Regions from separate parts of the Pseudarthrobacter sp. RHLT3-21 genome, predicted to be linked through region 3. Evidence: riboswitches for the same ligand, from Rfam matches in the RefSeq annotation. Region 3 holds a riboswitch; each other region holds the start of a gene.
What was found. Region 3 has a riboswitch for thiamine pyrophosphate ahead of thiO (glycine oxidase ThiO). Riboswitches for the same ligand answer to the same signal wherever they lie in the genome.
Positions count from the first base shown of each region.

Region 1: linked by a shared signal. The riboswitch ahead of AC50YA_RS12635 (ECF transporter S component) and the one ahead of thiO (glycine oxidase ThiO) in region 3 are both predicted to bind thiamine pyrophosphate.
Region 2: linked by a shared signal. The riboswitch ahead of thiC (phosphomethylpyrimidine synthase ThiC) and the one ahead of thiO (glycine oxidase ThiO) in region 3 are both predicted to bind thiamine pyrophosphate.

Region 1 is NZ_JBWZCI010000010.1:31,653-39,107, forward strand. It holds gene AC50YA_RS12605 (Na+/H+ antiporter subunit D) at 1-1,394, shown strand, start outside; gene AC50YA_RS12610 (Na+/H+ antiporter subunit E) at 1,391-1,936, shown strand; gene AC50YA_RS12615 (MrpF/PhaF family protein) at 1,933-2,211, shown strand; gene mnhG (monovalent cation/H(+) antiporter subunit G) at 2,201-2,623, shown strand; gene AC50YA_RS12625 (DUF4235 domain-containing protein) at 2,751-3,014, opposite strand; gene AC50YA_RS12630 (heme-degrading domain-containing protein) at 3,056-3,598, opposite strand; TPP riboswitch at 3,656-3,798, shown strand; gene AC50YA_RS12635 (ECF transporter S component) at 3,863-4,513, shown strand; gene AC50YA_RS12640 (ABC transporter ATP-binding protein) at 4,513-6,165, shown strand; gene AC50YA_RS12645 (energy-coupling factor transporter transmembrane component T family protein) at 6,162-6,956, shown strand; gene AC50YA_RS12650 (glycoside hydrolase family 25 domain-containing protein) at 7,003-7,455, opposite strand, start outside.
Region 2 is NZ_JBWZCI010000001.1:411,284-418,738, reverse strand. It holds gene rimM (ribosome maturation factor RimM) at 1-186, opposite strand, end outside; gene AC50YA_RS01910 (RNA-binding protein) at 298-540, opposite strand; gene rpsP (30S ribosomal protein S16) at 542-958, opposite strand; gene AC50YA_RS01900 (hypothetical protein) at 1,171-1,608, opposite strand; gene AC50YA_RS01895 (VOC family protein) at 1,722-2,597, opposite strand; TPP riboswitch at 2,752-2,859, shown strand; gene thiC (phosphomethylpyrimidine synthase ThiC) at 2,854-4,671, shown strand; gene AC50YA_RS01885 (alpha/beta hydrolase) at 4,676-5,410, opposite strand; gene ffh (signal recognition particle protein) at 5,514-7,094, opposite strand; gene AC50YA_RS01875 (glucose-6-phosphate dehydrogenase) at 7,183-7,455, shown strand, end outside.
Region 3 is NZ_JBWZCI010000001.1:74,325-81,779, reverse strand. It holds gene moeB (molybdopterin-synthase adenylyltransferase MoeB) at 1-669, opposite strand, end outside; gene AC50YA_RS00420 (TetR/AcrR family transcriptional regulator) at 754-1,419, shown strand; gene AC50YA_RS00415 (DUF3107 domain-containing protein) at 1,470-1,694, shown strand; gene AC50YA_RS00410 (hypothetical protein) at 1,749-2,051, shown strand; gene AC50YA_RS00405 (4a-hydroxytetrahydrobiopterin dehydratase) at 2,113-2,439, opposite strand; gene AC50YA_RS00400 (thiazole synthase) at 2,513-3,328, opposite strand; gene thiS (sulfur carrier protein ThiS) at 3,333-3,569, opposite strand; gene thiO (glycine oxidase ThiO) at 3,566-4,951, opposite strand; TPP riboswitch at 4,944-5,063, opposite strand; gene thiE (thiamine phosphate synthase) at 5,091-5,867, shown strand; gene AC50YA_RS00380 (RNB domain-containing ribonuclease) at 5,932-7,437, shown strand.

The sequences.
Region 1 (7,455 bases), on a different contig from region 3:
TCACGATGGTGGTGGACCAGTTCTCGTCCCTCATGCTCGTGGTGTCGTCGGCTATCAGCCTCGCAGTGCTGGTCTACGCCACCGGGCAGGGCATGGCCGACGGCGACCAGGACGCGCCGGTGTCGATCTTCCACCCCACCTACCTGATCCTGGTGGCCGGGGTCTCCAACGCGTTCCTGTCCGGGGACCTGTTCAACCTCTACGTCGGCTTCGAGATCCTGCTGACGGCAAGCTATGTGCTGATGACCTTGGGTGGGACCGGCCCCCGCATCCGCGCCGGTGTCACCTACGTGGTGGTCTCCGTGGTGTCCTCGGTGCTGTTCCTGATCTCCATCGCCATGGTCTACGGCGCCACCGGAACCGTCAACATGGCCGACCTCGCCATCAAGCTCGCTGACCTGGACGAGGGAACCCAGACCCTGCTGCACCTAATGCTCCTGGTGGCCTTCGGCATCAAGGCGGCCGTGTTCCCGCTCTCGTTCTGGCTGCCTGACTCCTACCCCACGGCGCCGGCACCGGTCACCGCCGTGTTCGCCGGCCTGCTGACGAAAGTCGGTGTCTACGCGATGGTGCGCACGGAGACCCTGCTCTTCCCCGGGGACAGCCTAAACACTCCGCTCATGGTCGCGGCATTGCTGACCATGGTGGTGGGAATCCTTGGCGCCTTGGCCCAGAGCGACATTAAACGTCTGTTGTCCTTCACCCTGGTCAGCCACATCGGCTACATGGTGTTTGGCCTGGCGATGTCCTCGGTGGCCGGGCTGGGCGCCGCCGTGTTCTACGTGGCCCACCACATCACCATCCAGACCAGCCTCTTCCTGGTCACGGGCCTGATCGAGCGCCGCGGCGGCAGCTCCTCCGTGGACCGGCTGGCAGGCCTGGCCAAGCTGTCACCCATACTGGCCCTGCTCTTCTTCATCCCCGCCATGAACCTGGCCGGGATCCCGCCGTTCTCCGGGTTCCTGGGGAAGGTGGGGCTCATCCAGGCCGGCATCGAACTGGGTACGCCCCTGGCCTACGCCCTGGTGATCGGCGGCGTGGTCACCAGCCTCCTGACCCTGTTGGCCGTTGCGAGGGTCTGGAACCGCGCGTTCTGGCGCAAGCCCTCGGACGCCGAGCACCCGGACCCCGTCCTGCTGGCTGAGCCCGAGGATTCGGATACCGGCAGCCGGGCCGGCCGCAAAAACGTCACCTTGCTGCCCCGCACCATGGTGGGCTCAACCCTGGGCCTGGTGGTCCTGGGCGTCTCACTCACGGTTTTCGCGGGCCCGCTGTTCAAAGTCTCGGACCAGGCCGCCCACGAAATGCTGGACAGGTCCGCCTACATCCAGGCCGTACTGGGTGAGGACACGCCCGTTCCCCCGCTGGCCCTCAAAGACGGAGGGGGCAAATGAGCCGCCGCCGGATTTCCCTGCGCCAGGAGGTGCCCCTGCTGGTATGGCTGGTGATTGTGTGGGGTGCCCTGTGGCAGGACTTCAGCCCCGGCAACCTGCTCTTCGGCGCGTTACTGGCAGTGCTCGTGGCCCGGATGTTCTACCTGCCGCCGGTGGAACTCAGCGGCCGCTTCAACATCCTTCACGCAGTTCCTTTCGCCCTGCGTTTCCTGGGCAGGGTGGCGGCCGCCAGTGTTGAGGTGATGTATCTGGCGGCTGTCCGTGGCCCGCGGGTGGTCAATGCCGTCGTCGCGGTGCCGTTGCGGAGCCACCAGGATCTGATGGTCACCGCAGTGGGGCACGTGACCTCGCTGATCCCGGGCTCCCTGGTGGTGGAAGTGGACCGGTCAACGTCCACCCTGTACCTCCACGCGCTCAACGTCAGCAGCCCGGAAGAGGTCGAAAACCTGCGCAGGGAAGTCCGCTCCATCGAAGCGGGCCTGATCAGGATCATGGGCACCCGCGACGAACTCGAAGCAATCCGGCAGGAGGCCGCAGCATGATGCAGACCGTCCTGGCTGTCACGGCAGTCATTCTTTCGCTGGCAGCGGCGGGAGCCATCATCAGGATCTCCCGCGGCCCGTCGCTGCTGGACAGGGTGCTGGCCTCCGACGTCCTGCTCGCGATCCTCGGCGCGGCCCTGTGCATCGACATGGCCGTCAACCGGCACCTGAACAACCTGATGCCGCTGGTGGCGCTGTCCATCGTCGGCTTCATCGGGTCAGTGACCGTTGCCCGCTTTGTGGCCGACCGGCGGGAGCAAGCCAATGAATCCTGAGGCCACCGTGGTTGACAGCGTCATCGATACCGTGTCGGCGGTATTCCTGGTGGTGGGTGCCCTCATGTCGCTCGCCGCCGCCGTCGGGCTGCTCAGCTTCCCGGACCTGCTGAGCCGTATGCACGCGGCCACCAAGCCCCAGGTGCTGGGGCTGTTCCTGCTCCTTGCGGCCATCGGTCTGCAGCTGCGCACCTGGTGGGTGTGGCCGGTGCTGCTGGTGGCCTGGATTTTCCAGCTGCTGACCGTGCCGGTTTCCGCCCATATGGTGGGCCGCGCCGGCTACCGCACCAAACACCTGCACCGCGAGCTCCTCAGCTCCGATGAACTCGACGCCGTGGTCCAGAAGGCGGCACAATCGGCCCGGGATGAGTCCTCCCGGGATGAAGCGTCCGACGGCGGCCGGCGGGACTGAGCGTCACCCACCGTCCGGACCGTCCCGCGTGAGTGACGCCGCCCGCGCGAGTTTTTGTCCAGATAACACGGTTTGACGGACGGTTAGAGGCCGTTATCTGGACAAAAACTCCGGGGTGGTGGTGCGGTTAGACGATGTCCTGGGACTTGGCGAAGCGGGTGATGGCCCGCTGCGTGCCGCGGTTGGCGAGCACCTGGATGATGGTGCTGACGGAGGCCGAAATGAGCGCGAACGTCAGCGCCGAGCGGAGGCTCGTGGGGGTGTCTTCGTCTTTGCCGGTGGGAGGCTTCCGGCCGGTGGACTTTTCCCATACGGTATTGACCATCTTGGTGCCGACGAATCCGGCGCCGAGGCTGATTGCGGTGCCGAGCAGCTTGATGAACAGGTTCATTCGTTGAACTCCTTGTGAGCGGATCCGGGATTGTCTTTAGCCTAACCCGGCTGCATGGACTCCAGAATCTCCCGCAGCGCCTCCACCACGAGGTCGTGGTCCTGTTGCTGGGGCAGGCCTGAGACCGTCACCGTGGCCACGGCGCCAACGCCGGCGACGTAGACCGGGAAGCAGCCGCCGTGCGGTGCGTAAGTCGATTCGTCGAACCAGCCGTGGTCTTCGATGCGGCCTCCGTGCAGCCTGCCACGGAGTCCCACCAGCAACGACGGGATCTCGTACCTGGCGGCGGTGCGCTGCTTGGCCCGGATCCAGTGCTCGTTGTCCGGGGTGGCGCCGTCCAGGGCCACGTGGAACAGCACCTGGTCACCCTTGGTGATGTCTATCGCGATGGGCAGCCGGCGCGTCTTTCCCAGCTCCACCAGGAGCAGCCCCAGGTTGAGGGAATCGTCCTTGGTGAAATGCGGAAACTGCAGCTCGCTGATCTCGGCCTCGATCCGGGCGATCAGCGCCTCAAGCAGCCCCTCCGCCTGGGCCACTCTCGAGTCGGGATTGAAGGCAGTCACAGTCGGGTTGTTGGCAGTCATGGCCCACAATCTACCCCGCCCGCGGTGTAAACTGGACAATGCCCATCAGGGCAGATTTATTAACGACAGGGGAGCGCCGCCGTCGGACATCACTGGCATTTGCCGGGGGACCGAAGACGGGCGCTGAGAGTGCGGACAGCCGCAGACCCTCGAACCTGATCCGGTTAGTACCGGCGCAAGGGAGTCGAGTTCTCGAAGTGTCCGGCAAACGGCGGCAGCGCCGCACACCTGGTACTTTCCCCTCCTGTTCCTCAGGAGGACCGAATGACAACTGCAGCAATCAAAAAGACCGGCAATACCTGGCGCGTTGTGGACATCGTGGTGGCGGCGCTCATCGCCATCACCGGCGGCGTGATCTTCTGGGCCTGGTCCCAGGGCGCCGGCATCATTTCCGCCCCCATGAACGCCGTTTACCCCCCGCTGACCGGCCTGATCGCCGGCGGCTGGATGATCCCGGCGGTGCTGGGCATGCTCATCATCCGCAAGCCCGGCGCGGCGCTCTTCTGCGAAGCGGTGGCCGCCACCGGCGAACTCATCATGGGCTCCCAATACGGCGCCACGGTGCTGATCTCCGGAATCCTGCAGGGCCTGGGCGCCGAACTGGTGTTCTTCCTGCTGGTGTACGGCAACGTCCGGTTCAAGTCCTTCCTGCACCAGAAGTACAACCTCATCGCCGCGCTGCTGGCCGGTGCCGGCGCCGGACTGTTCTGCGGCCTCAATGACTCCTTCCTGCCGTGGGGCTGGAACATCGCCTACGAGCCCGCCGACAAGCTCGCGTACATCGTGTTCTGCACCATCTCCGGCGCAGTGATAGCGGGCGCCTTGTCCTGGATCGCCACCCGCGGCCTGGCCAGGACCGGCGTGCTGAGCTCGTTCGCGTCCCGGAAGGCAGCTTCGGAGCCCGTCTTCAACTGATGACCGCTTCCGACGCCGGCGCTTCCGGAGTGCGCCCCGCCGCGGTGTCCGCCCGTGGCTGGGGCTGGCGGCATGCCGGACGTTCCGCCCCCGCCGTCCATGGGCTCGACCTCGAGATCGCTCCCGGCGAGCGGGTGCTGCTGCTGGGCCCCTCGGGCGCGGGCAAGTCAACGCTGTTGCACGCGCTCGCCGGGGTGCTGGGGGATGAAGGGGACGACGCCGACGAAACCGGTTCGCTGCTGATCGACGGCGTGGTGCCCCGCGGGCAGCGCGGCCGCTCGGGGCTGATGCAGCAGGACCCGGAAACGCAGGTGGTTCTGTCGCGCCTGGGCGACGACGTCGCCTTCGGCGCCGAGAACCTCGCCGTTCCGCCGGACGAGATCTGGCGGCGCGTCCATGAAGCGCTCGACGACGTCGGCCTCCGAAGTGCCGGGGGCCGCGTGGGTGGCGGAGCTGGTTTGAACGCCAACGGCGCCGGTTTGAACGCCGACGGCGGGCCCGGTGCCGCCGGGCTGCCGCTGGACCACCCGACGTCGGCCCTGTCCGGAGGGCAGAAGCAGCGATTGGCTCTGGCCGGTATCCTCGCGATGCGGCCCGGGCTGATCCTGCTGGACGAGCCCACTGCAAACCTTGATCCCGCCGGTGTGCTGGAAGTCCGCGACGCCGTGGGCCGCTGCCTGGACAAGACCGGCGCCACACTCGTTGTGGTGGAGCATCGCGTGTCCGTGTGGAAGGACCTGGTGGACCGGATTGTGGTGCTCCAGCCGGGCTCCGCAGCGGGCTCCGCTGGAAGTTCCGCCGGTACGTCCGCAGTCCTGCTGGACGGGCCGCCGGACCAGGTGCTCGCGGAGGCGCGGGACATGCTGATCGGCGCGGGCGTGTGGGTGCCGGGGTATGTTCCGGCAACCCGCCGCCGTGCGTCCACAGGCTCCGGTGACCTGCTGCTGGCCGCTGAGGACCTGGCCGTCTCCCGCGAGCGTCCGCGGCGCCGCGGCCTCCGGACCATCCCGCCCGTGCCGGTGCAGTCGGGCATCACGGCCCAGGTCCGTTCCGGCCACGCACTCACCGTCACGGGGCCCAACGGCGCCGGCAAGTCAACGTTTGCGCTGACGCTCGCCGGACTTTTGGCGCCGGTGGCGGGGAAGGTGTCCGCCGCTGTCGAGCTTTCCGAGGGGGCCGGGATCAATCCCTTCAAATGGAAAGCCAACCAGCTGATTTCCCGCATCGGAACCGTGTTCCAGGAGCCCGAGCACCAGTTTGTTACCGGCCGGGTGCTGGACGAGCTGATGTTCGGCCCGCGGCACCTGGGGCATGGCGAGGAGCGGGTTGATGAGCTGCTGGAACGGCTGCGCCTGACGCACCTGGTGGACGCCAATCCGTACACGTTGTCCGGCGGCGAGAAGCGGCGCCTGTCGGTGGCCACGGTCTTGGCTGCACACCCGCGTGTGCTGGTGCTCGACGAGCCGACCTTCGGCCAGGACGCCAACACCTGGGCCGAGCTCGCATCCTTCCTCTCGGAATTGCTCGACGCCGGGACCTCCGTGGTTTCCGTGACCCACGACCAGGAATTCAGCGCCGTCCTGGGCGGGGCCGAACTGCGGCTTGGCCCGGCCTCTCGCGGCGGCGCCCGCCAGGAAGCACGTGCGGCATGAGGGCTGCCCTGACCCTCCGCGGCAACCACGCGCTGCTGACGCGCGCCAACCCGCTGGCCAAGTTCGCCGTCGTCTTCCTCATCACACTGGTGCTTGCGCTATCCATTGACTGGGTATCAGCCACCACCGCGCTCGTGGCGGAACTGGCGCTCTTTCCGCTGGCCGGCCTCACGCTCCGCCTGTTGTGGCAGCGCGGCTGGCCGCTCATCATCGCCGCAGCCCTCGGCGGCTGGAGCACGGCGATCGTCGCGGCGGACGGCGGTGCTGCACTGCTCGACGTCGGGATCTGGTCCATCAGCGAAGGTTCCCTGCAGCTGGGAATCGGTTTTATGCTGCGCGGACTCGCGATTGCCCTCCCGGCGATCCTGCTCATGACCTGCACAGACCCCACCGACCTCGCCGATGCGCTGGCCCAGAAGGCCCGGCTGCCGCACCGGTTTGTCCTTGGCACGCTGGCAGCGATGCGCCTGGTGGGACTTATGGCCGAGGAGTGGCAGACCATCGGCATGGCGCGGCGGGCCCGCGGCGTGGGCTCGCAGGGCAGCCCGCTGCAACGGCTGCGGGCCACACTTGGGCAGAGCTTTGGGCTCCTGGTCCAGGCCATCCGCCGCGCGTCCCGGCTGGCCATCACCATGGAAGCACGCGGCTTTGGCACCGGGCAGCGGACGTGGGCCCGGGAATCCACGTATTCGCCGTTGGACGCCTGGGTGCTGGTGGGCGGCGTGCTGATCGCGGCGGCTGCTGTGGTTGCCGCAGCCGGGATGGGGACCTGGAACTTCGTCTGGCGTTAGTTGGTGCGGGTTCGGGTTCTGGATTCTGGCAACGGGGCAGCGGTTGCTAAATGCACGAGTAACCGTAGTCGAAGTCCCTGGAGACGAACTGGGTCAGGGTGACCGTGCCGCCTGCGGTCAACGGCGCATTAGAGCAGTTGGCGTTGGCTCCGGAGGCCGTGCTGGCTCCTGCCAGCCAGTTGGGCAGGGCATAAAGGTTGCTGGAGCTGCTTACGGTGCCCACGATCTGTCCCCATTGATGGGCCGACGAGTAGATGCCGACGTCGGCGCCGATGCTGTGAAAGAAGTCGGTCATACCTTCCAGGACGGCACGGTTGGCATTCTTGTCGAGGGACCAGCTGTTGCCGGTTTCAACATCGAGCCACCACAGGTAGTCCGAGGGGCTGCTGATGCCGCGGATGTACGCGTCGTCGTACGCCTTGGCGTAGCCGTACATATAGGCGCACGCCGTGCCAACGTCCTTGTCCTGGCAGGTGCCGTAGGGGTTGGATGCGGCCGG
Region 2 (7,455 bases), 340 kb from region 3:
CGCGAGGAGCAGGATGTCTTTGTTCCACCGCGCACTCTCAACAATGAGGGCGCCGGCGGATGCAGGCTCCACCACAAATTCCGTACCGGGAACAAACCGGTCCCCCGGAGCGTCGGTCAGCACCTGGACCGTCACTTCGCCGCGGATTCCATGCGGTTTGCCGATTCGTGCCACCTGAAGCTGCATCTGTTCCTCTGTCTTTGATCGTGCCGGGATTAGGCGATGTGGTGAAAGCACTCCGGCCCCTCCACCGTTGCTGGTGGAAGGGCCGGAGAAAAAACTGATGTTGCCGAGCGCTTAGCGGCGGCGGTCGGTATCGACGACGTCGACCCTGACCGGTTCGCCGTCTGCCAGTGCTGCCACAACGGTGCGCAATGCCCGTGCGGTGCGGCCCTGGCGGCCGATCACCCGTCCCAGGTCATCCTGATGAACACGGACCTCGAGGGTGTCCCCGCGCCGGTTGTTCTTCGAGCTGACCTTGACATCTTCCGGCGAATCAACGATTCCCCGGACGAGGTGTTCGAGCGCTTCTGCCAGCAATCTACTCAGCCTCGGTGGTCTCTGCTTCGGCCGGGGCCTCGGCTGCGTCAGACTGCTTTGCCTTCTTGGTGATGGCTTCCGGGATGATCACGGAACCCTTTTCCGGGGCAACAAAGGCAACCTTCGGAGCTTTGGTCTTCAGGGTGCCTTCCTGGCCCGGGAGGCCCTTGAACTTCTGCCAGTCACCGGTGATCTTGAGGATCGCGGCAACCTGCTCGGACGGCTGTGCGCCGACGCCGAGCCAGTACTGGGCACGGTCCGTGTCGACCTCGATGTATGAGGGCTCTTCGGTGGGGTGGTACTTGCCGATCTCTTCGATGGCACGGCCGTCACGCTTGGAGCGTGCGTCCATGACGACGATGCGGTAGTACGGTGCGCGCATCTTGCCAAAGCGCTTAAGGCGAATCTTTACGGCCACTTTTGTGGTCACTCCTGTTTCAGAAAAGGGGTGAACCGACGTTCTGCACCCGTGGGGCGGGCCATACTTGAGGGTTCAAAGGACAGGATCCAGACGCGGAGAGAGGGGCCACGCAGATCGAGTACCTGTTTATTGTGCCAGATCAGCGTCCGGATTTCGACTTGACACGTACGGATGGAGCAGCCGGGCGGACCCGGCAGGCCGCAGCCGGCCTAGGACGACCAGACATATACCCCGGTGCGCGCGGCGTCATCGATGGAGTTGGCCAGCTCCGCGAACTGCTGGACATAGGTCCGGGCCTCGGCCGCGCCGAAGGGCATGTCATCCTGGGTGGCCCACTTTTCAGCGACGTCGTCCAGGACATTGCCTTCACCTTCAGTCTCATAGCTGAGCAGGTCCGCCAGCGCACGCACCATGGCCGGCGGAACTCCAAGGAGGGAATCACTGGCCACGTCAACCATGGCCAGTTCGTAGTCCGCGCCACCGGCATGGACCGCAGCACCGGCAAGGTCGCCCAGCTGTTCGATTTCGAAATCGCTGATTCCGGGGATCCGCAGGGCAGGGCCCGTCGGGGAGCCGCCGTCATCAAGGACATCGGCCCGCCTTAGCGCGGCATCGTGGGTGGCAACAAAAATTTCAGTGAAGCCCATGGGAACAGCTCTCATTCCGTCGACGGTGCGGCCCAGAAGGGCAGCATAAGGCGCCGCCCCGGCCGTTCAGAATCAGCCTAGTACAAGGCGCGCCGCACATTTGGCATCCGCACTCAGCGGACGGCGACACGGATGCTGTTGCGCCAAGGATCCTCGAACCGAAGTTCAGCGCCCGTGTGGTGCGAGGCCACACCGGCGACCTTCAGGCGGTCGGCGAGCGCTCCGACGTCGTCCCCCGAAGGGACCTCGATGAGCACCTCGCCCAGGCCCAGGGTGTCCTTGCGGGGCCCGGCGCCGCGGCTGTTCCAGACGTTCATGGCCATGTGGTGGTGGTACCGGCCCGCGGAGACAAACAGGGCCTGCCCGTGCCAGCCCGCGGTCTTCTCGAAGCCAAGCGTGCCCACGTAGAAATCGTGCGCCGACTGGACGTCGCCCACCTGGAGGTGGACGTGGCCTATGCCGGCTTCGGTGGCCTGCTGGCCGCTCATGGATTCCGGCGTCAGGTGCTGCTCAAGGTAGCGCTGCGGCGGCAGGGCCAGGCTGTCCATCACCACGTCCTTGCCGTTCCAAGACCAGTTTTCGCGGGGCCGGTCCCAGTAGAGTTCGATGCCGTTGCCTTCGGGGTCATTGAAGTAGAAGGCCTCGCTGACGAGGTGGTCTGCGCTGCCGGTGAAGGAGCGGGGTTCGTACTGTGCGGCCGTGGCTACCGTTGCAGCAAGCGAAGCCTGGTCATCAAAGAGCAGCGCGGTATGGAACAGCCCGGCCTCTCCCCTCGCGGGCAGGTTCAACGACGGCGCGGCCGCGAGGTGGACCAGGGGGCGCTGGAGCCGGCCAAGGTAGATTCCGCCGTCCTGTTCGGCGACAACCTCCAGGCCGAGCGCACGCTGGTAGTAGTCGGTCATCAGCTTCATGTCGCCTACCTTGAGCATCACGGTGCCCATGGAGAGATCGGCAGGAAGGAGATCCTGGCTGGTGGCTTCTGCAGACATTGAAAACTCCCGGTCCGGTGGCCTTCGGGGTCGAAGGCGACTATAGCTCCAATTTACTTGAAGCTTCAATTTAATTCAAGTGGCTGAGCAGACAGGTTGCGACCGCTTCCCGTGATTGCTGTCACCAGGCCACCCTCGGCCTGTGGTAGCTTCGAATTGACCACACGGGAGCCCTTGCAGGGGCTGAGATCGGGCTAACGCAGCCTGCGACCGTTGAACCTGTCCGGGTAATGCCGGCGAAGGAAGTGAGTATTCATTGAATACACAAGAAACACAGCTGATCCCTGCCCAAAATGAAGCCGACCAGGATCAAACGGTCCAGCCTGAAACCCAGTCACTGAAGTCCCATTCGCTGGCGTTTATCACTGATGACGCCACCGGGATCCGGGTTCCCGTGACCGAGATCGCGCTGGAACCGTCACCGAACGGCGAGGCGAACGGGCCTTTCCGGACCTACCGCACGGCCGGTCCGGGCAGTGATCCGGTGGTGGGTCTCAACCCGTTCCGCTCGGAGTGGATCGCCGCCCGCGGCGACACCGAGCCCTACAGCGGCCGGGAACGGAACCTGCTCGACGACGGCAAGTCAGCAGTGCGTCGCGGCGCAGCCTCCGCAGAGTGGAAGGGCGCGCAGCCGGTGCCCCGCCGCGCCGTCGGGGGCAAGAATGTCACGCAGATGCACTACGCCCGGCAGGGTCTCATCACGCCGGAGATGCAGTTCGTTGCCCTCCGCGAAAACTGCGGCGTGGAACTGGTCCGCAGCGAAGTCGCTGCCGGCCGCGCCATCATCCCCAACAACATCAACCACCCGGAATCAGAACCGATGATCATCGGCAAGGCCTTCCTGGTGAAGATCAACGCGAACATCGGCAACTCCGCGGTGACCAGCTCCATTGCCGAGGAAGTGGACAAACTCCAATGGGCCACCCAGTGGGGCGCCGACACGGTGATGGACCTGTCCACCGGCGATGATATCCACACCACCCGGGAATGGCTCATCCGCAACTCCCCCGTGCCCATCGGAACAGTGCCCATTTACCAGGCATTGGAGAAGGTCAACGGCGAGGCCAACGCACTGACGTGGGAGATCTTCCGGGACACGGTCATTGAGCAGTGCGAGCAGGGCGTGGACTACATGACCATCCACGCCGGTGTGCTGCTGCGTTACGTGCCGCTGACGGCAAACCGCGTCACCGGCATTGTCTCCCGGGGCGGTGCGATCATGGCGGGCTGGTGTCTTGCCCACCACCAGGAGAACTTCCTCTACACGCACTTCGACGAGCTTTGCGAGATCTTCGCCAAATACGACGTCGCGTTCTCCCTGGGCGACGGACTGCGCCCGGGAGCGACGGCGGACGCCAACGACGCCGCCCAGTTCGCCGAGCTCGACACCCTGGCCGAATTGACCCAGCGGGCGTGGGAATTCGATGTACAGGTCATGGTGGAGGGTCCCGGGCACGTCCCCTTCCACCTGGTGCGGGAGAACGTGGAACGCCAGCAGGAACTCTGCAAGGGCGCCCCGTTCTACACGCTGGGGCCGCTGGTCACAGACATTGCCCCGGGCTATGACCACATCACGTCAGCCATCGGAGCCACCGAGATCGCCCGCTACGGCACGGCGATGCTCTGTTATGTCACGCCCAAGGAACACCTTGGCCTCCCGAACAAGGACGACGTGAAGACCGGGGTGATCACCTACAAGATCGCCGCCCATGCAGCCGACCTTGCCAAGGGCCACCCCGGCGCCCATGAACGGGACGATGCCCTGTCCAAAGCCCGGTTCGAGTTCCGCTGGCGCGACCAGTTCGCGCTATCCCTTGACCCGGTTACAGCGGAGGCCTTCCATGACGAGACGCTGCCGGCCGAGCCGGCGAAAACGGCCCACTTCTGCTCCATGTGCGGCCCGAAGTTCTGCTCCATGAAAATCAGCCAGGACATCAGGGACGAATACGGTTCCGCAGATTCGCAGGCGGCCATCGCCGAGGCCTACAGCGGGATGCGCGAAAAGAGTGCGGAGTTCCTGGCCGCCGGCGGGAAGGTCTACCTCCCCGAGCTGCGGATCCCTGCCGGGAGCTGATGGCTCAGGAAGCCTGAACTGAGCGTGACCTGCCGACGTCGGCGATGAAGGACCGGATGGCACGGTCACCTTCGGCAGAGTCCTGGGGCCGGTGTCCTCCCGCAGCAATGCGGTGCAGGGCACCGGTTTCCTGCAGATATCCGGCGATCTCCTCGTAGAGCGGTTCCCAGCCGCCAGTCAGGACCATGGTGGGGACGCCCGGAACAATGTGCAGCGGCGCGTCCCAGGACGGTGCCTGCAACCGGAGCCGGCGTGCTGACCGTTGTTCCTCCGGCGTGGCGGGCTCCTGCAGGTCCGCCGCGAACATCCTCCGTACGAACTCACGCTGGAAGTCTTCGTCACTGAGTTGGTGCCGGACGTCGAACAGCGGTTGCATCAGGGCCCTGTGGGCAGATGTGGCCGGAAGTTCGGCGGTCAGGGACAGGCACGCCGGTTCAACCAGGGTGAGGGAAAACACCAGATCGGGGCGTTCGACGGCGGCCATCATGGCCGCAATGGCGCCCTGGGCGTGGGCGACAACGTGGCCGCCGGCGGCACCGCGGCCGTCATCGGCAAGGGAGCGCAGGATGATGGCAGTGTCTTCAGTGAACGAGGACTCCATGGGTTCAGCGACGGGGTCAAAGCCGTGCCGCCGCAGGAACAGGGCGTCGTACGTCAGCGCCATTCCATGCTGGCGCGGCCACGCCGCCGCACCGAAAGGTCCGGCGCCGTGCACGAACACTACGCGCTGCTTAAACATGAGCCAACCCTATTCCACGGCAATGACATCCCAACCGGGTAGCCGTAAGTGTCGTTATGAGCGACCAAAACGACACTAACTTCTACCAGGTTGGGAGAGGTGGCTATTTGCCGAGGAACTTGTCGAATCCCTTGGGCAGGTTCAGCTGCGAAGGGTCGAAGTCGCCGCCCTGCTGGCCGAACGCTGCCCCTGTGGGGAGAGCCTTCGCCGCGCCGGCCCGCCGGGCCTCGGCGTCCTTGAGCTCCTGGGCAGCCTTGGCAGGGTTGCCGGAGCGGGCCTTCTTCTTCGGGGCGTTCTTGCCGCCCTTCCGAGCACCGCCGGGGCTGCCCAGGCCGGGCATCCCGGGCATTCCGGGCATGCCGCCGCCCTGGGCCATCTTCTTCATCATCTTCTGGGCCTGGCCGAAGCGCTCCAGCAGGCCGTTGACCTCGGAGACGTGCACGCCTGAACCTCGGGCGATGCGTGCCCGGCGGGAGCCGTTGATGATTTTGGGGGCGACGCGTTCGTGCGGCGTCATGGAACGGACGATCGCTTCGACCCGGTCGATCTCGCGCTCGTCAAAGTTCTCCAGCTGCTCACGGATGTTCTGCGCTCCGGGCATCATCATGAGCATCTTCTTCATGGAGCCCATGTTGCGGATCTGCTGCATCTGGGAGAGGAAGTCGTCCAGCGTGAAGTCTTCCTGATCGGCGAATTTCTTCGCCATCCGGGCGGCTTCGTCCTTGTCCCAGTTCTTCTCCGCCTGCTCAATCAGGGTGAGGACGTCACCCATGTCCAGGATGCGGGAGGCCATGCGGTCCGGGTGGAACAGCTCAAAGTCATCCACGCCTTCGCCGGTGGAGGCGAACATAACCGGCTTACCGGTGACCGACGCGACCGACAGTGCGGCACCGCCGCGGGCGTCGCCGTCGAGCTTTGACAGCACGATTCCGGTGAAGTTCACACCCTCGTCAAACGCCACAGCAGTGTTCACGGCGTCCTGTCCGATCATGGCGTCGATCACGAACAGCACTTCATTGGGGACGATGGCGCGGCGGATCTCGCGCGCCTGATCCATCATCTCGGCATCAACACCGAGTCGACCGGCGGTGTCAACAATCACAACGTCGTGCAGCTTCTGGCGCGCTTCCTCGACGCCGGCGCGGGCGACGGCGACCGGGTCACCGGCGGGGTGCTCCAGTTCCGAGGTGGCTCCGGGGTGCGGGGCGAAAACGGGCACGCCGGCACGCTTGCCGACGACCTGGAGCTGGGTGACGGCATTGGGCCGCTGGAGATCACATGCCACCAGGAGGGGGCTGTGGCCTTGGGCCTTGAGCCATTTGGAGAGCTTGCCCGCGAGGGTGGTCTTACCGGCACCCTGGAGGCCGGCCAGCATGATGATGGTGGGGCCGGTCTTGGCCAGGCGGATGCGGCGGGTCTCGCCACCGAGGATCTCAACGAGCTCCTCATTAACGATCTTGACGATCTGCTGGCTGGGGTTCAGCGCCCCCGATACCTCTGCCCCGAGGGCACGCTCACGGACGCGGGCCGTAAACTCACGCACCACAGAAACGGCAACATCGGCATCCAGGAGGGCGCGGCGGATCTCGCGGACTGTGGCATCGACATCGGCCTCGGTGAGGCGGCCCTTGCCACGGAGATTCTTGAAGGTTGCTGTCAACCGGTCAGAGAGTGAATTGAACACGCGCCGCGCACTTCTTTCAGTGGATTTACAGGGGGGACTCGACTATCTAGGGTACCAAGTCGGGCTTGCCGGATGGCATGCTGGCAGGGTGACGAGCCAAACAAGTGTAAAAACCCTGCTCATTCTCGGTGCCTCCGGCGATTTGACCGGCCGGCTCCTGCTGCCGGGATTGGCCCGGCTGGTGGCGACCGGCCGCGCCGATGACCTGTTCCTGGTGGGCGCCGGCTCCGACGCGTGGACCCCGGAACAGTGGCGGACCCGGGTCCACGAGGCCTTCGCCCCGGCAGCTGAGGCTGCCGACACGGCTGGAAAAAAGGCCCTCACCGCCTTGGCGAAGGCCACGGCCTACCACCAGCTTGAT
Region 3 (7,455 bases):
TGATCCCACAGCAGCGCAGAGCATGCCGAAGACGCCACCCTCGCCGCAGGAGGGCACGGATCCGGCCGGCGGGGCCTCGGGGTAAAGGTCCCGGTAGGTGGGTCCGTGCTTTTCCCAGAACACACTGACTTGGCCGTCGAAGCGGAAGATCGATCCCCACACATACGGCTTGCCGAGGATGGCCGCGGCATCGTTGACCAGGTAGCGGGTGGCGAAGTTGTCCGCCCCGTCCAGGATCAGGTCGTAGTCCGCAAACAGCTCCAGTGCGTTGGAGGCATCCAGCCTGATGTTGTGCAGCCGGACCTCCACCAGCGGGTTCAGTGCGGCGATGGCATCCCGCGCGGACTCGATCTTGGGCCGTCCTACATCGGCGACGCCGTGGATCACCTGGCGCTGCAGGTTGCTGAGGTCAACGTCGTCGTCGTCGATGATTCCCAGGGTGCCCACACCCGCTGCCGCCAGGTAGAGCAGCGCAGGCGAACCCAGTCCCCCGGCACCGATGACCAGAACCTTGGCGTTCTTCAGCCGCCGCTGCCCCACCGCTCCGATTTCGGGAATGATGAGGTGCCGCGAGTAGCGTTCCACCTCGGCCGGCGTCAGTTCACCGGCGGGCTCCACCAGCGGTTTAAGCGAGACAGAGGAATCATTTGCGGTCAAAGTCGAAGCCATACTTCAATGTATGCCCCGAGATGCCGCACGGTCATATTACCGCGCAGTATTGTGTAGGTAACGGCAAGGGAAAGTAGGGCAACTGTGGTCCATGAAGCACGGGCTGACCGGGCGTCCGGTGGCGAACCGGCCGCACCTCAACGGGCCGCGGGCCAGCGGTCCGCCCGGCTTCCCCGGGATGAACGCCGGGCGCAGCTCCTCGCGGCGGCCCAGGAGGTTTTTGTCGCCAACGGCTACCATGGCGCCGCCATGGATGAAATCGCCGAAACGGCCCATGTCAGCAAACCGGTGCTGTACCAGCACTTCCCGTCCAAACGGGAGCTGTATCTTGCCCTGTTGGACAGCCATCTCGCGTCGCTGACGGACCTGATGCTCGGTGCATTGAGCTCCACTACCGACAATGACGAACGTGTCCAGGCGGTGATGCGCGCCTACTACCGCTTCATCGCCAGCGACGACCAAGCCCACCGCCTGGTCTTCGAATCGGACCTCATCAACGATCCCGATGTCAGTTCACGCCTCGAGACATTCAACAAGACGTTCGCGGACGCCGTGGCACGCGTGATTGCCGAGGACACCAAACTGCCCCCCCTGGAGGCGCAGCTTCTGGGACGCGGCCTGGCCGGCATGGCCCAGGTCAGCGCGCGTTATTGGCTTGAAACGGATGGGAACCTGGACCTCGATGTGGCCAGCGACCTCATTTACCGTTTAGCTTGGCGCGGAATCTCGCGCTTCCCCAAAGAGTCCTAGACTACAAATGAGAGACCCCAAGAAACTTTGATTGGCTGGGAGGCCCCCTTTTGGAAATTAAGATCGGCATTCAGAACATTAGCCGCGAAATCGTCCTGGAATCGGCTCAGGATGCTGACACTGTAGCCACGGTCGTTGAAGAAGCCATCACCAAGGGCACCGACCTCCGCCTCAAGGACGACAAGGGACGCATCATCATCGTTCCCGGCAACGCCCTGGGCTACGTTGAAATCGGTGCCGAAGAGGCCCGCAAGGTCGGTTTCGGCCAGTTCTAGCACGTCCGCGGCCACCCGCCTTGGCGGTTGGCCGCTGCTTTCCGAGGAGATTCCATGCTTTCGCTGACTATCGTTGTCCTGGTCACAGTGGCCGCAGGCTTTGTTGTCTGGGCCAATGACAAGCGCCACGCCCGGTATGGGACGGGGTTGCCCGCAGGTGTTGCGGTTGTGGTGGGTGCGGGCAGTTGGATCATCTTCATCGCGGCAGGTTTTGGCTATCAGCCGGGCCTGACGTGGATTCCCTGGGTCCTGCCCATGGCGCTCGGCACCGTCGCTGCCATCGGGACAGTCATCTACCTCGGGCGGACACGCGAAAGCCACGATACGCAGCGGCTGACGCAGGCGCTCAAGCTGTAGGCCGGCCCGTCTACTTACGTACCGGTGACCACCACCCAGCAGGGTGCGTGGTCACGGTCTTTTAACCCACGGGCTGGGCAGTGGCACCGAGCCGGGCGGCAGCAGCACTCACGGCCGCCGCAGCAGCGGCATCCCGCTCAGTGACCTCGCCGCCGGCGTCGTGGGACGTATATCGGAGATGCACCTTGTTGAAGCGCCAGTCAAGGTCCGGATGGTGGTTCTGCTCTTCCGCCAGGCGTCCGACGGCGGCAATCAGCTCCAGTGCGGCGGCCGCCGTCGGCGTCTTATAGACAGCGACCAGCCCGCCCAGTCTGTACTGCCAGCCAGGCATCGCGGCGAGGACGGCCTCGATCCGCTCACGCGTGAGTGTGTCTTGCTTGCCGGGCATAGCGGCCTCCTTGGCTCGTCCGGTGAGCCCGCCCGGGCGTTTGGTCGAGGGCACCCGGCCTGGAGAAATCGGCCTACAGAAATTCTGCCCGGCCTTCCATGGCCGATGACGCCAAGGCGTGCTCGCGGCGCGGAATCCTGCCGGCCGCTTTCGCCAGCCTACCGGCGATGACGGCGTGTTTGAAGGCCTCCCCCATGAGTGCCGGGTTCTGCGCACGAGTGACTGCAGTGGCCAGCAGCACGGCATCACAGCCAATCTCCATGGCCAGTGCGGCGTCGGATGCCGTGCCGATGCCGGCGTCCAGCACCACGGGCACCGAGGCGCGCGAGACGATCAGTTCGATGTTGTGTGGATTCAGGATTCCCAGGCCGGTGCCGATGGGCGCTCCGAGCGGCATGACCGCGGTGGCACCCAGGTTTTCCAGCCGCAGGGCCAGGACCGGGTCATCGTTGGTGTAGGCGAACACTTTGAAGCCCCGGTTTACAAGCTGTTCCGTAGCATCCACGAGCTCCACGGCGTCCGGCAGCAGGGTCTGCTCGTCGGCGATGACTTCCAGCTTGATCCAGTCGGTTTCCAGCGCTTCGCGGGCGAGTTCCGCCGTCATGACCGCGTCCCGGGCGGTGAAGCAGCCTGCGGTGTTGGGCAGGATCCGGATCCCGTGGTCCACCAGGAGCTGGAAAAGGGACCCCGATTCAGCCGGCGAATAGCGCCGCATGGCCACCGTGGTCAGTTCGGTTCCGGACGCCAGCAGGGCTGCCCCCAGCCCGTCGAGGCTCGGGGCGCCACCGGTGCCCATGATGAGGCGGGAGCCGAGCTCGACGCCGTCGATGACCAGCCTGTCTGCGGCCTCGGGCCGGTTCTGTGTGCTGATGTTGCTGGTTACTGTCATGGTGTCAGCCTCCCTGGACTGCTGTGACCAGTTCGACGTCGTCACCTTCGGCGAGCGCCGTGACGAACCACTGGCTGCGGGGTACTACTTCGGAGTTATGGGCGACGGCGACGCCGAGTTTCTGCCCGTCTGTCGCCTGGCCGTTGGCTGCAAGTTGACGGCCCGTGATCTGGCTGATGAGGGTGGTGATGGAGGCGTCGTCCGTCACGGAATGGCGCGAGCCGTTGAGGGTGATGTTCATGCTGATTCCTTCTGTGGGTCGAGGTCCTTCGTGCTGCTGATGTCCTTGGGTGGGGACGGTACTCCGGCCAGTCCGTGCTCTGTGCCGGCCACCTGGTGCTTTCCGGAAAAGCGGGCCGGGCTGAGCGCCCCCCATCGCGGGTCTGTCCGGCCGTCCAGCAGGTCCCGGCAGATCGCCGCCGCCGCCGGAGCAAGCAGCACTCCGTGGCGGAAGAACCCGGTGGCAACAATCAGCCCGGCAATGTTCCCCGCGTTCCCCGCGCTGTGCCCGCTGCCGGTCCCGGCTGCCCGGTCCGGTACCCTGCCGAGAAGAGGTGCGTTGTCCGGAGTCGCCGGCCTTGCCCGCGCCGTGCATTCCAGGAGTTCAAGCTCCGAGACGGCCGGCACCAGGACCTGGGCGTCACGCAGCAACTGGTAGACGCCGCCGGCCGAGACAGCACCGTCGCCGGTCCCGGCGAGCGCGTCCTCCCGCTGCGTTGCCCCGATCACCACGGTGCCGTCCTGCCGGGGAACGATGTAGACCGGCACGCCATGGACCATTCCGCGGACCGTCGAGGTGAGGAGCGGGCGCAGGTGCTGCGGAACTGCTAGTCGAAGGATGTCACCGTAGACAGGCCGCAAGGGCAGCTGCAGTCCTTCCGGGAGGCCATCCAGCGACGCCGCCTGCAATCCGTTGGCCACGATGGTCTCGCGCGCTTGGACGGTTCCGCCGTGGGCGAGCTTCACGCCGCTGACGCGGCCGTCCTCCCAGAGAAGGGCAGCGGCCCGCTGGTCAACGGCAAATCCCCCGCGGGCACCTGCCACGGCGGTTCCTGCTCCCGGTTCGTGGACGGCCAGGACTTCCTGGAGGCACGCCACCAGTTTCCGTGGATCCACCTGGTGGTCGGCGGGGATGTCCAGGGCGCAGGATATTGCCGGGCTGAGCAGGGATTCCCTCGTCCTGGCCGCACGGACGGTCAGGGGTTCCACCACCAGGCCGCTGGCCTGCTGCACGGCCCGGAGGTCCATCAGCGCCCGGCGGTCCGCAGCGTCCGCGCCGATGGCGAGGGTCGGCGTCGTCAGATATCCGGTCTCTCCAGCCCCCGCCAGGGCGAGGTCTGCCGCGAAGGCAGGCCACAGGCCGGAGGACGCCAGCATCAGCTCCAGGAGGTCTTCCTCCTGGTAATGCAGTTCGCTCACAGGGGCAAGCATGCCGGCGGCTGCCCAGCTGGCCCCGTTCCCGGGCGCGTCATCGATCAGCACGACGGAACGGCCGGATCGCCGGGCCTCCCAGGCTATGGCGTGGCCGATGACTCCGCCGCCGATGACTGCCACGTCGGCGTGCAGCACGGCGGCCGGGCTGGCTGATGCAGTCTCAGGTTGGTTGCTTATTGCGGGGGGCATATGGTTCCTTCCCTACGCCGGTACTAGCCGGATCAGGTCAAGCGGTCGGCTCTGACGCCCTCTCAGCCCGGCCGCTTTGTGACGGCTGCATCGGGCTCCCGCAGTACCCGCCCAGTTTAGGGGAATTAGGCTGGTTTCCATGAACGCGCAATCTTTCGCCGCTGCAGGCACGTCCTCCGCCGCCTCTTCCACCCCCACATCCTTGACCGGAACAGACCCCACCGACGGCATAGACACGGGCCTCCCGCACAGCGCCAGGCTGTATCTGTGCACCGACGCGCGCCGTGACCGCGGGGACTTTGGCGAGTTTGTGGACGCGGCTTTTGCCGGCGGCGTCGACATCATCCAGCTCCGCGACAAGGCGATCGAGGCGGCGGAAGAGCTGGAGCTGCTGGCCGTGGTTCAGGCGGCGGCCGAACGTCACGGAAAGCTGTGGGCCGTCAACGACCGTGCCGATATCGCGATGCTGTCCAGCGCCCCCGTCTTCCACATCGGGCAGAAGGACCTGCCGGTCGCGTCCGCCCGCACCCTGCTCGGGGCCCCCGCGGCGATCGGGCTTTCCACACACACCGCCGAGCAGATTGAAGGCGCCATCCGGCTGTCCGGCGGGCTGACGTCCGAACGCGGCCTGGACTACTTCTGCGTCGGACCGGTCTGGGCCACTCCCACCAAACCCGGCCGGGCCGCCGTCGGCCTTGACCTGGTGCGGTACGCGGCGGATGCAGTCCGCGCTGCCGGTGGCACCCCGGCCACTTTCCCCTGGTTTGCCATCGGAGGCATCGATCTCGGCAACGTGGAGCAGGTGGTGGAGGCCGGTGCCGGCAGGATTGTTGTGGTGCGTGCCATCACCGAGGCCTCCGATCCCGCAGCGGCGGCGGCGGCGCTCCTGGCGGCCCTGGACGCGGGCGCATCCTGAGAATCCCCCGCGTCGCGGACGGCGGGCGTGCACGATCCGTGGAAATCGGGCTAACCTGACTTTCGTGTCACATCATCGGTTGGCCCCCAATGTCCACGAGCAGACCAACGACCTCGCGGCGGCACTGAGCGCCCTGCGGACCGAGCTGGAACTACCGGGACCCTACCCGGCGGAGGCGGTCCGGGACGCGGAAACGGCAGTGGCCGCGCACGAGTTGCCCGGCGCCGACCTGACGGACGTGGACTTCCTCACCATCGATCCGGCGTCGTCCACTGACCTGGACCAGGCCCTGTTCATCGAGCGCGCGGGCCCTGGCTACCGGGTGCTTTACGCCATCGCCGACGTGCCGTCCTTTGTCCGCCCCGGCGGCGGACTGGATGCAGAGACCCGGCGCCGCGGCCAGACGTTTTACGCCCCGGACGGCCGTATCCCGCTGCACCCGGAGGTCATCAGCGAAGGGGCCGGCAGCCTCCTGGCCGGGCAGCTCTGTTCCGCCTATGTGTGGGAGTTCGGGCTGGACGACACCGCACAGGTCTCCGCGGTGAGTGTCCGCAGGGCCACCATCCGCAGCCGGGCCAAGCTGAGCTACAAGGGAGTCCAGGCCGAACTCGACGCCGGGACGGCCGGCCCTGTCCTGCAGCTCCTGAAGGAAGTAGGGCTCAAGCGCGTTGAACTGGAGCGGCAGCGTGGCGGCGCCAGCCTGAACATGCCCGAGCAGGAAATCGTGCAACTGCCCGACGGCGGCTACCGGATTGCCGCGGCGCCGCAGCTTCCGGTGGAGGACTGGAACGCCCAGATTTCCCTGATGACCGGGATGGCGGCGGCAAACCTGATGTTGGCGGGAAAAGTGGGCATACTGCGCACCATGCCCGCGCCGGACGAGCGCTCCCTGCGTCACTTCCGCATCCAGACCGAGGCCTTGGGCAAGCCATGGGACGGAAAAATCAGCTACGGCGAATACCTCCGCAGCCTTGATCCGACCCAGCCCCGGCAACTGGCCATCCTGCACTCCGCCGGCATGCTGTTCCGCGGCGCCAGCTACACGGCGTTCGACGGCATCGTGCCGGACGACGCGATCCAGTCCGCCATCGGCGCCGCCTATGCCCACACCACAGCACCACTCCGGCGCCTGATCGACCGCTTTGTCCTGGTGATTTGCGAAGCCCTGAGCAACGGCAAGCAGGTACCGGACTGGGCACGGGAAGCCCTGCCGTCACTGCCGGAGATCATGGCCGGATCCGACCAGCTGGCATCGCGGATGGAACGCATGGCGCTGGACACCGTGGAGGCCGCGCTCCTGGTCAACCATGTGGGCCAGGAATTCGATGCGATCGTGATCTCCGGCTCCAAGCCGCAAAAGGACAACGGAAACGGCAACGGGAAAATCGGCAACGGTGCCAAGAACGGCGCTGCGAAAAACGGGAGCGGTCCCTCGGGGATCATCCAGATCGCCGTACCCGCCGTGACGGCCCGCTGCGCCGGGGACCTGGAATCCGGCACCAAGGTGCGGGTCCGCCTGATCTCCTCCGATATTGCCGCCCGCGAGGTCCACTTCGAGCTGCTGGCCTGAACGATGAGTGCCCGGCCT